DNA from 3 places in the Glutamicibacter sp. FBE19 genome. Region 1 is predicted to be linked to each of the others. Evidence: riboswitches for the same ligand, from Rfam matches in the RefSeq annotation. Region 1 holds a riboswitch; each other region holds the start of a gene.
What was found. Region 1 has a riboswitch for S-adenosylmethionine ahead of H6F58_RS02825 (OsmC family protein). Riboswitches for the same ligand answer to the same signal wherever they lie in the genome.
Positions count from the first base shown of each region.

Region 2: it holds a riboswitch for S-adenosylmethionine, as region 1 does, so the genes downstream of both, acs (acetate--CoA ligase) here and H6F58_RS02825 (OsmC family protein) in region 1, are expected to answer to the same signal.
Region 3: it holds a riboswitch for S-adenosylmethionine, as region 1 does, so the genes downstream of both, H6F58_RS09310 (O-acetylhomoserine aminocarboxypropyltransferase/cysteine synthase family protein) here and H6F58_RS02825 (OsmC family protein) in region 1, are expected to answer to the same signal.

Region 1 covers NZ_JACKQN010000001.1:623,425-626,899, reverse strand. Annotated here, with positions in the region: gene H6F58_RS18375 (DEAD/DEAH box helicase) at 1-1,312, opposite strand, end outside; SAM riboswitch class IV at 1,478-1,598, shown strand; gene H6F58_RS02825 (OsmC family protein) at 1,628-2,179, shown strand; gene H6F58_RS02820 (L-idonate 5-dehydrogenase) at 2,256-3,311, opposite strand; gene H6F58_RS02815 (SDR family oxidoreductase) at 3,301-3,475, opposite strand, start outside.
Region 2 covers NZ_JACKQN010000004.1:229,683-233,157, reverse strand. Annotated here, with positions in the region: gene acs (acetate--CoA ligase) at 1-1,684, opposite strand, end outside; SAM riboswitch class I at 1,703-1,805, opposite strand; SAM riboswitch class I at 2,073-2,164, shown strand; gene H6F58_RS09255 (acyl-CoA dehydrogenase) at 2,181-3,475, shown strand, end outside.
Region 3 covers NZ_JACKQN010000004.1:241,894-245,368, forward strand. Annotated here, with positions in the region: gene H6F58_RS09295 (methylated-DNA--[protein]-cysteine S-methyltransferase) at 1-254, opposite strand, end outside; gene H6F58_RS09300 (RNA polymerase sigma factor) at 251-748, opposite strand; gene H6F58_RS09305 (histidine phosphatase family protein) at 845-1,405, opposite strand; SAM riboswitch class I at 1,517-1,611, shown strand; gene H6F58_RS09310 (O-acetylhomoserine aminocarboxypropyltransferase/cysteine synthase family protein) at 1,730-3,103, shown strand; gene H6F58_RS09315 (CoA-binding protein) at 3,103-3,475, shown strand, end outside.

The DNA of each region.
Region 1 (3,475 bases):
CGATGGACTCATCCATCGTCAGCTCTCGATCTTCGTAGATCCCGTTCGATTTCACCTGTCCCAAGGCAGAGTCGTCGCCCAATTTGTCATTGATCGAAGCGATGATTTCCTTTTCAACACTTCGCTGGCGTTGGGCCTTGGCTGCGTACTTCCATGAATAATGCAGGCTGACGCTGTCGGCAGTGCTTGAAACGCGCAGTCGCAGCACTGGTCGTGGAGGGTCGGGGATGGCGTAGGAAACATCCGCGCTCTTCAATGGCGCCAGCTGGCGCACCCTGTCCAGATGGGTTTGCTCAAACCGGCCTACTTCAGAAGACGGAATGAACTGGACACCGGAGGCAATAAACGTGGCGAGCTCTGCTGATACCGGATCAGCAAATTCTGCCAGGCCCCAGGTCTTGGATTTGGCCAACGGCTGGGAGGAAAAAGCCACAAAAGCAGGGGGATTTCCTACGGGCAACAGGTGCGTGTGTTCAGGTTCAGGACCATGAAGCACGCCTTCGACGGTCAGGCCGTTTTCCCCTTGACGGAAATCCACGTATGCATGGGCCAGTTTTTCACTGAAGTTCACCGGCGGCTTGGACGCAGAACCGCCATTAATAATGGCAACGCCTGCATCCTTGAGATCCTTGAAAGCGGCCAAGAGATCCTTGCCAGGAAGTTCCATCAAGGAAATCCAGTCTGTGGTTTCCCAGAAATGACCGTACTTCACCTTTTCGGCATGTTCCCGCAGGCGGTTCAATTCCACGACTGCGCGGCGTTGCGCCCTGGAAAAGTGCTCGTCAAAGGCGACCGATTTCCAGCTAATGCCGGTCTGCACCCACGGGCTCTTGGTTCCTTGCTTTGCCGGCCTCGCTTGGAGAGTGAGGACATCTTCTCCTCCGTACCGTGGCTCTGTGACGACCTTCAAAATCAGGCCCAGCGGCTCTTCGACAATGTCGGTTTCTACTTCAACGACGGGCAACAACCGATTCAGGTTTCGTTCCCATTGGGGAACCGCATTGCGTTGCCAGCCATAAGGGTCGGCTGCCTGATCCGAGACGTAGAGCGGGTCTTCGGCGTCGCTGACTATCTCCAGCAGCAGTGCTGCGACTTCCGGGCAGGAGTACTCAGATGGATGTTCGGTGCAGAAAGAGTGGAATTCTATGCCCTCGTTGCCGATCCGAAACCCGACCATGACCTCGCTGTTGCGAACCAGCGCAGTGACTCGGGCGTTCCCCCGTTCACGATGGCGTTCAACATCCTGGACTTTTCCGGATTCGAAGAAGAATTGCCCGATGCGAAGTTCTTCCTCGGACACTAATGAGTTCACTGAGGAAAGAGTCAGCTGGAATTCCATCATCGCCATCCATGGGTAGTGCGTTGGAGCGGATTGCTACCCACCATCCTATCGACGCTAAGGGACAGGACAGCCATGACGAAACGTTAAGTGGATACTTTACCGATCCGCTTGCCACACGATACAAAGGAACCACTGAATCACGAGTTCCACTCATCACAGCCCTGGCTGAGTGGACGGCAACCCTTTAGGCCATTGTGCGGGGTGCCCCAGGTGACGATTCGACGCATCTTGAAATCCAGGATCGTAAACGATGGCGCCCCTGCGCCAGAAAGGGGATGAATCCCCATGCCTCACGCAACAGCCAAGCTATCCGTGGCCGAAGACCGCTCGCAACGCCTGCAAGAAGCCGGTGCCGGTTGGGGCGAACGGATTTCCTCCGCTCCGCACAGTGCCCAGTTGACTTTCACTGTCCAGGGCGAGGGCTTTGCTTCGGTCGCCAGCAATATTCGCGCCGGCAAGCACACCTTCACCGTCGATGAACCAGCAGCGCTCGGCGGTAACGACATCGCCGCCAGCCCCGTTGAATACGCATTGGCAGCCTTGGTCTCATGCCAGGTCGTGGTCTATCGGCTCTACGCCGAGAGCCTGGGCATCCAGGTTGATGATGTGCAGATTACCGCTGATGGGCAGCTCGATGTTCGCGGACTATTCGGCATCGACGCGTCGGTGCGTCCCGGTTTCTCTTCAGTGGAATTGAAAGTCCAGATAGCTGGTCCAGAATCCGTCGAGCGCTACGAGGAATTGCGCCAAGCAGTTGATTCCCACTGCCCAGTCCTCGATCTGTTCGCCAACCCGGTGCCAGTGGCCACCTCGCTGCATCTTGCCGAGGCCAACTAGCACCTGCTTAATAGCAAAGACGCGGTGGCGGCCCTTGTTATCAGAAGCCACCACCGCGTCGTTGTACTGGGAGGGATTACCGCTCCAGGAAGTTCAGCAAGACCTTGCCAGACTTCGAGGAATCCTTGGCTGTTTCAAAAGCTTCAAGGCCATCGGATACCGGGAACTCGTGGGTGACGGCCGCGCCGATGTGCAGGGAACCGTCGGCCAGCGCATCGATCACCTGGTCGATTTCGTCGTTGAAGCGGAAAGAGCCGACAAGTTCCAGCTCGCGGGTGATGGCCAGCGAAATCAGGGCAGGTTGCTCGCCGGAGGGCAGCAGGCCGACCATGACGACGCGTCCGCCACGCACCGCGCCGCGAATGGCAGAGGCCAGGCCGCGGTAATTGCCGCTGGCCTCGATCACCACATCGGCGTTGACCTTGGCGATTGCTTCCTGGTCATCGGCGCGCAGGGTTGCGGTGGCACCGAGTTCTTTGGCAATGCCCAACGGCGTTTCGTGCATGTCCACCGCGATGATTTCGCTGGCACCGGCGCGCTTGAGCACCGCTACGGCCAGCGCTCCGATCGGGCCAGCGCCAATGACCAGAGCTTTTTTGCCGGAGACGGTGCCGGCACGCGAGACCGCATGCCAAGCCACGGCGGCTGGCTCGGCCAGCGCAGCGTCACGCAGCGAGAGGCCGGCGGGCAGTTCGCGCAGCATGCGTGCAGGCAGATTCACCTCGCGGGCAAAGGCGCCCTCGGTGTGCGGGTAGCGGGCAGCCGAGCCCAAATAAGTGCATCCGGGTGAAAGGTTCGGGCGGTCAGAAGGATAGGGTTCCCCGGTGTCTCCCGGTGTTGCCGGGTGCACCGCGACTTTGCTTCCCGCGCCCGGGCCGCTGCCATCAGCGGCCGCCTGGATAACGGTGCCGACGATCTCATGCCCGAGAACCATCGGGGCCTTGAGGATGGACTCCCCGGCCGCTCCGTGGCTCCAATAGTGCAGGTCCGAACCGCAAATGCCGCCATAGGCGATGGCGATTCGTGCTTCATCCGCAGCGGGTGCGGGCAGGTCGATCTGCTCGATCCGCAGGTCGCCAGCGGCATGGGCGACGACGCCCAGGGTCTTGTTGGAAAGGGTGCTAGACGACAACGCTCATGCCTCCGTCGATGAAAATGGTTTGCCCGTTGACGTAGTTGGATCCGTCCGATGCCAGCCATACCGCTGGACCGGCCAAGTCCTCGACTGAGCCCCAGCGGGCAGCCGGGGTACGGCCCAGGATCCAGGAATTGAACTTCTCGTCGTCCACCAGGTTC
Region 2 (3,475 bases), on a different contig from region 1:
TGTTGGGCTCAACTCGCTGTCCCTGGGCATCAACGATGTCCACGGAAACGCCCGGCAGGGCACGGGCGGCGCATCCTGGCTTGAAGTAGTCGTCGGTCGGCAAAGGGGAGAGGACCGTCGCCCCGGACTCGGACTGCCACCAGGTATCCACCATCGGAATGCCTGCCGGGGTATCGCGGCCAAGCTGTTCGCGCAGCCACCGCCAGGCCTCCGGGTTAACCGCTTCGCCAACGGTGCCGCCGACGTTGATGGAGGACAGGTCGTAGGATTTGGGAATGCCCTCGGGGAACCAGCCCATCAACGAGCGGACCAAGGTCGGGGCCGTGTAGTAGCTGGTGACCTTGTAGCGTTCGATGACTTCGAAGTGGCGTCCGGGATGCGGCGCGTTGGGCACGCCTTCATAAATCACCTGGGTGACGCCGTTGGATAGCGGTCCATAGATCTCATAGGTGTGGGCCGTGATCCATGCCAGGTCCGCGGTGCACCAGTGCACGTCATTCTCGCGCTGGGAGGCATCCGGGTTGGCGAAGAGCATGTTGTAGCTGGCGGCAGCCTGGGTCAGGTAGCCACCGGTGGTGTGCACCAGGCCCTTGGGCTGTCCGGTGGTTCCGGAGGTGTACATGATGAACAGCGGAGTTTCAGAGTCGAAGAACTGCGCTTCATGTTCGGTGGGCTGGGTGTCGACAACATCGTGCCACCAGACGTCGCGGCCTTCGGTCCACGGGATCTGATCGCCGGTGCGTCGAATGACCAGCACTTTTTCGATCTCATTCTCGCCGGAGACCGCTTCGTCGGCATTGTCCTTGACCGGCACCGAGGCGCCGCGGCGGAATTGGCCATCGGTGGTCACCAGCACCTTGGCCTTCGTGTCTTCCACGCGGAACTTCAACGCTTCGGCAGAGAATCCGCCGAAGACCAGCGAATGGACGGCGCCGATGCGGGCGCAGGCCAGCGTGATGACGACGGTTTCGATGAGGACCGGAAGGTAGATGACCACGCGGTCGCCCTTGACCACGCCCAAGGATTCCAAAGCGTGGGCGGCCTGGCTGATGCGTTCTTGCAGGTTCTTGTAGGTGACGGCCACCCGGTCGCCGGGTTCGCCCTCGAAATACAGTGCGACCTTGTCTCCGCGGCCGGCGGCCACATGCCGGTCGGCGCAGTTCACCGCGGCATTGAGCTTGCCACCCAGATACCAGGAGATCTGCGGTCCGCGCTTGGCTTCCGGGTCAGCTGGGAGGATCTGGCTGGTGGTATGCCAGCTGGTGTCCCAATCAAGGAGGCGTGCCGCGTCGTCCCAGAATGCTTGGCGTGCTTCCTCAGAGGCAAATGCAGAGGTTGGTGCCGATTCGATGGTCATTACAGAGTATTCCTTGGAGTGTCTATTCGGTGGCTGGTTTGGTACTTGATCGCTAGTGCCCTCGGGCCCGGGGCTTTTATGGCGCGGCGTTCGGAGGCAGCGAGCAGGGCAACGGCAAGTATTCCGAGGAAGGCCAGGTGTTGCTTGTGCCCTGGAGGTTCTTGGCCGAGGCGAATTGCCGGTCTTTGCCCATAGCCCGTTGTGGCTGCGAGCCTGAAAGCGCGGTGCGGCTCTGTGCCGTGGTGGCGAATCTGCGCGAGAAATTGACGAGGCCGGCGCCCAGTGCCATGGACGCGAGGCCCAGGTACTGCATTTGAGGCTGCGCAAAGCACAGTGCCATGATCATCTCCATCGGTCCTGGCGGTAGCACCGGCCTATGGAAGGTGTCCTCCATAGGTGGTTGCTGCGGCGTCACTGAGCCAGATCTCTCGGCCGCTCGGGATGGTTACACGTCTATTACAGGGTTTCGAAGGAATTGAATGCAAATCTTGCGTAACATGAAAAATCTTCGATAACTGTGCCACATGCGCGGGATATTTCGTTATTTATTTCATTGAATGCCGGTTTGATCGATAATGGGCGAATATGGGCAATTCATCTTCGGCATGATGCGCCATTGGCTGTTCAACCTGCCGGTCATCCCGGAGCCGCCCAAGGTCGAAATGTGACTTCGTGGCTTGGATGCATCGGTTTATTACGGCTACAAATGAATGACGACCCATCCAGAGCGGCTGAGAGATCTGGCTCGACGACGCCGCAGCAACCACCCGAAAAGGGAGACGGTGCTACCGCCAGGACCGATGGAAAGAATTGAGGACTTTTAATGTCATTTGGCGAGTTGCCAAACACCTCCGGTTTGGACTTCAACCAGCTCAGCGATCCTTCGCAGGCTAGCGCCATGGGACTAGACGACTTCGAAGAGCAGCTGCCCACGCGGCAACTGCTCAAGGTCACCCCCGGCCCCGGCGCGGATGAGCAATACGACCGGCTGGCTGAAATCTTTCGTCCGGTCTTCGCGCAAATCGCCAGCACCGCCAAGGACCGCGACCGCAACCGCGTTCTGCCCTTCGAGCAGGTAGGCCTGCTCAACCGCGAACGTTTCGGCGCACTGCGCATCCCAGTTGCCGAGGGCGGATACGGCGCGCGCCTGGTCGACGTGTTCCGCTTGCTCATCGAGCTGTCCGAAGCCGACTCGCATGTCGGCCAGCTGTGGCGCGCGCATATCGCGTTCGTGGAAAACGTGCTGGTCCTCGACGACCAAAAGCTGCGCAGTAAGTGGACCGCCCGCATCGCCGCCGGGCAAATTGTCGGCAACGCCTACACCGAACGCGGTGGCAATGCCCTGGGCACGCTGAACACCAAGGTGAGCCAGATTGATGGCCGCTGGCTGGTGGACGGTGAAAAGTACTACTGCACCGGTACCATTTTTGCCGACTGGACCACCGTGGCCGTGGCCCACCCGGAACTGCCCGGGCGCCAGATCGCGGTAGTCTCCACCCAGCACAGCGGCGTCAAGATCCTTGATGACTGGGATGGCTTTGGCCAGGGGCTCACCGGCACCGGAACCACGGAGTTCCACCAGGTCCCGGTGGACACGTTCATGCCGCAGCAGAGCAACGACTCCGAAGCGGCGATCTTCCAGCTGGTGCTCATGGCCGTGCAGGCAGGTATCGCCCGGGCGGCCCTGAACGACCTGCGCATTTCGGTGCAGAACCGCACCCGCATCTTCACCACCGGCACCGGCGTTCCGGTGCACCGCGAACCACAGGTGTTGCAACTGGTCGGCGAGGTGTCCGCGGAATCCTTCGCCGCGGACTCGGTCGTGATCGGCGCCGTCCTTGAAGTCGAAGCCGCACTGGTAGATCCGGGGCTCAACGACGAAGAACGCTATGCGGTCTGCGAACTGGCCGCCAACCGGGCGCAAACCATCGTCCAGCCACTCGTCATCGGTGCCACCAGCAAGCTCTTTGACGGCCTGGGCGCATCCTCGACCAGCGTCATCTGCAACCTGGACCGGCACTGGCGCAACGCCCGGACCATCGCCACCCACAACCCGGCCATTTACAAGGCCCGCATTGTGGGGGACTACGAGATCAATGCGGTCCAGCCGCAACGACT
Region 3 (3,475 bases), on a different contig from region 1:
TTGAGAATGCGCGGGCTGAGCTTCTGGGCGAGCACCTCGAGAATCCTCTCATGGCCCTCGGTTTCAAAAGCTACCCGCACCAGGCCGGCTGGGGTGCTGGCCAGCAGCAAAGACCCTATCGGGCTATCAACGACTCGGTAGGAAATATCGACAAGATCCCCGGCCTGCGCCTTGGCCCGCAGCTCGATTCCCAGCTGCTCCAGAACTTGGGCCTCTTCTCCGGTTGCCGAAGAGTTGATCGGTGCATCAGTCATGACTTCTCCTGCCACAGTGTGTCATCGCCGAGCAATCGGCGAAGGTTCTTGAGCCCGTCGCTGCCCGCTCGCCGCGCGGCGGCTTCAGTGCCAGAAACCATTTGGGCAATCTGCGCATAGGTCAGTCCGCCCAGATACCTGTAGCCGACCACCAGCCGCTGCTTCTCGGGGAGCCTGCCTACTTCCTGCCAGAGCTGGAGATTCTCCAGCTGCAGTGCCGGTTGCGGCTCGCCATCAATCTGGTCCCACTGATGATGGTCGACGAGGATCTCCGGCTTGTTCTTGCGCAGCTCATCGATGGCCTTGTTCCGTGCAATGCGGACCAGCCAGGCCAGGACGTTGGCGTCCTCGGCAAGCTGCGGATAGGCCTTGAGCGCTGAAAGGAAAGTTTCGGACCAGGCATCCTGGGCGCGATGCTCATCGAGCAGGGCGCGGCAAACGCGAAGCACGTTCAGCCCGTAATCCTGGACTATCCGCTCAAACGGCACTTGCATGGCTCTCCTGAAGGTCGGCACCTTTACGGGCTTTCACCATGTAAACGCATCGCGGAGCAAAAATGTGAGGTGGCGATAGGAAAAACTTCTGGGCCCCTAGCAGCTGACCAGATCCAGCCCTTCAGCCAGTTCGCGCAGGCGCTGGATGTCAATCTCGATGACCTCGCCATTGTCCACGCCGCGCGGCAGCTTGGTTCCGGCCAGCGCATCACGAATGGCGCGCATGGTGGCTCCATGGCTGACCACGGCCACCTTCCTGCCCGCATGCTCGATCGACAGATCAACCAAGGCAGGAATTGCCCTGCGCAGGATCTCGTCGATTGGCTCCAATTGATCCTGGAGCGCGGCCGATTCCTCATCGCTCACCTGGGCCATGATCCGGCCTTCGAGCGGTCCGAAACCGCGTTCAATCAATTCCGGGACGCTCCGGCCGGTCTCCGCCTCCAGCTCCCGGGCGATCAACGCGGCGGTTTCCTGCGCGCGGCCCAGCGGGGATGCCAGCACCAGGGAGAACCCCTGGCCTTGAAGTTCGCGCCCTACACCGCGGGCTTGTTCGCGTCCGGTGTCGTTGAGCGGAATGTCGGTGCGCCCCTGAAGGCGGCCGGCCAGATTCCAATCGGTCAGCCCGTGTCTGATCAATACCAGCGCAGTATCCATGACTCAAGCGTACCGGCGAGCACAGTGATCGAAGAATCTCCGGCACTACGTCCAATACGCAACGTTAAGACTCATAGTTAGGTCATGAACGGTCATGTTGCGAAGATTGTTACACCATCCCGAGCGGCTGAGAGATCTGGTTCGTTGACGCCGCAGCAACCTGCCACATCCGGTGGTTACGGTGCTACCGCCAGAAACGATGCAGCCGCCTGTCTTGTTCAACCACAGCAAGAAGCGACATTGATTCCGGGATTCCTGCCTCGATCGCACCACCGCCGGGCGGTGAAGCGCGAAAACCCCGTCGACAAGGAGTCGTAAGCCATCATGGCAGATCACAAGTTTGGATTCCGCACCCGCGCATTGCACGCCGGTGGCACCCCCGATGCGGAGCACGGCGCCCGCGCAGTACCCATCTACCAGAGCACCTCATTTGTCTTCAAGGACGCCGACGACGCGGCCAACCTCTTCGCGCTGCAGAAGTACGGAAATATCTACTCGCGCATCGGCAACCCGACCGTCGCGGCTTTCGAGGAGCGCATGGCCTCGCTGGAGGGCGGCATCGGCGCTGTAGCCACCGGCTCCGGCATGGCCGCCGAGTTCGTGACCTTCGCCGCCCTGGCCCAGGCCGGCGACCACATCGTGGCCTCCTCGAAGCTCTACGGAGGAACCATCACCCAGCTTGATGTTTCGCTGCGCCGCTTTGGCATCAACACCACCTTCGTCGATTCCAATGACCCAGCCGACTTCGAAGCGGCCATTGAAGAGAACACCAAGGCGGTGTACACCGAGGTGGTGGCCAACCCCTCGGGCGACATTGCCGACCTGAAGGGCCTGGCCGAGGTGGCGCACCGCCACCTGATCCCGCTGGTGGTCGACTCCACGCTCACTCCCCCTTATATCCTGCGCCCTATCGAGCACGGGGCCGATATTGTCATCCACTCGGCAACCAAGTTCATTGGCGGCCACGGCACGACCCTCGGCGGCGTGGTCATCGAGTCCGGCAAATTCGACTGGGGCAACGGCAAGTTCCCCGCGATGACCGAACCGGTGGCCAGCTACGGCAACGTTTCCTGGTGGGCCAACTTCGGCGAATACGGCTTCCTCACCAAGCTGCGCAGCGAGCAGCTGCGCGACTTCGGCCCGGCCCTGCCGGCCCAGTCGGCATTCCAGCTCTTGCAGGGCCTGGAAACCCTGCCCCAGCGCATGGACAACCACTTGGCCAATGCCAAGCAGGTCGCCGCCTGGCTCGAAGCTGATCCACGGGTCACCTACGTGAACTACGCCGGACTGGAATCCCACCCGCAGCATGCCCACGCCACGGAACTGCTGCCCATGGGTGTCGGTTCGGTCTTCAGCTTTGGCGTGAAGGGCGGACGCCAAGCCGGCTCCAAGTTCATCGAGGCCCTGCAGCTGGCCAGCCACTTGGCCAATATCGGCGATGCCCGCACCCTGGTGCTGCACCCGGCCTCCACCACCCACCAGCAGCTCAGCGCAGACCAGCTGATTGCCGCCGGCGTCCCCGAAGACCTGATCCGCCTGTCGGTGGGCCTGGAAGATGTCGAAGACATCCTCTGGGATCTGGACCAGGCTTTGGCCGCCTCCCAGGAAGCAATCTCCGGTTCCGCCGATGAATTTGCGGAACCGCCCTATGATGGTGCCGCGTGCGCCATTCCTGCAGCCCCGAAGGGAGCCAACTAATGAGCACCACCGAACGCACCTGGGAAGGCCCGGGAGCCGCGCAACGGCTGAACATCCTGCGCGAAACCAAGTCCATCGCCATCGTGGGAGCCTCCAACAAGCCATCGCGGGCCAGCTACTTCGTAGCGACCTTCCTGCTGTCCTCATCCAAGTACAAGGTGTACTTCATCAACCCGGTGCTGGATGAGATCCTGGGCCAGCCGGTGTACAAGTCCCTCGCGGACCTGCCAGAGGCTCCGGATCTGGTGGAGGTCTTCCGCAAGCATGATGACCTGCCATCGGTTTTGGATGAGGCATTGGCCGTGGGCGCGAAGACCCTATGGCTGCAGCTGGGATCATGGCATGAGGACGTGGCCCGCCGTGCCGAGGCCG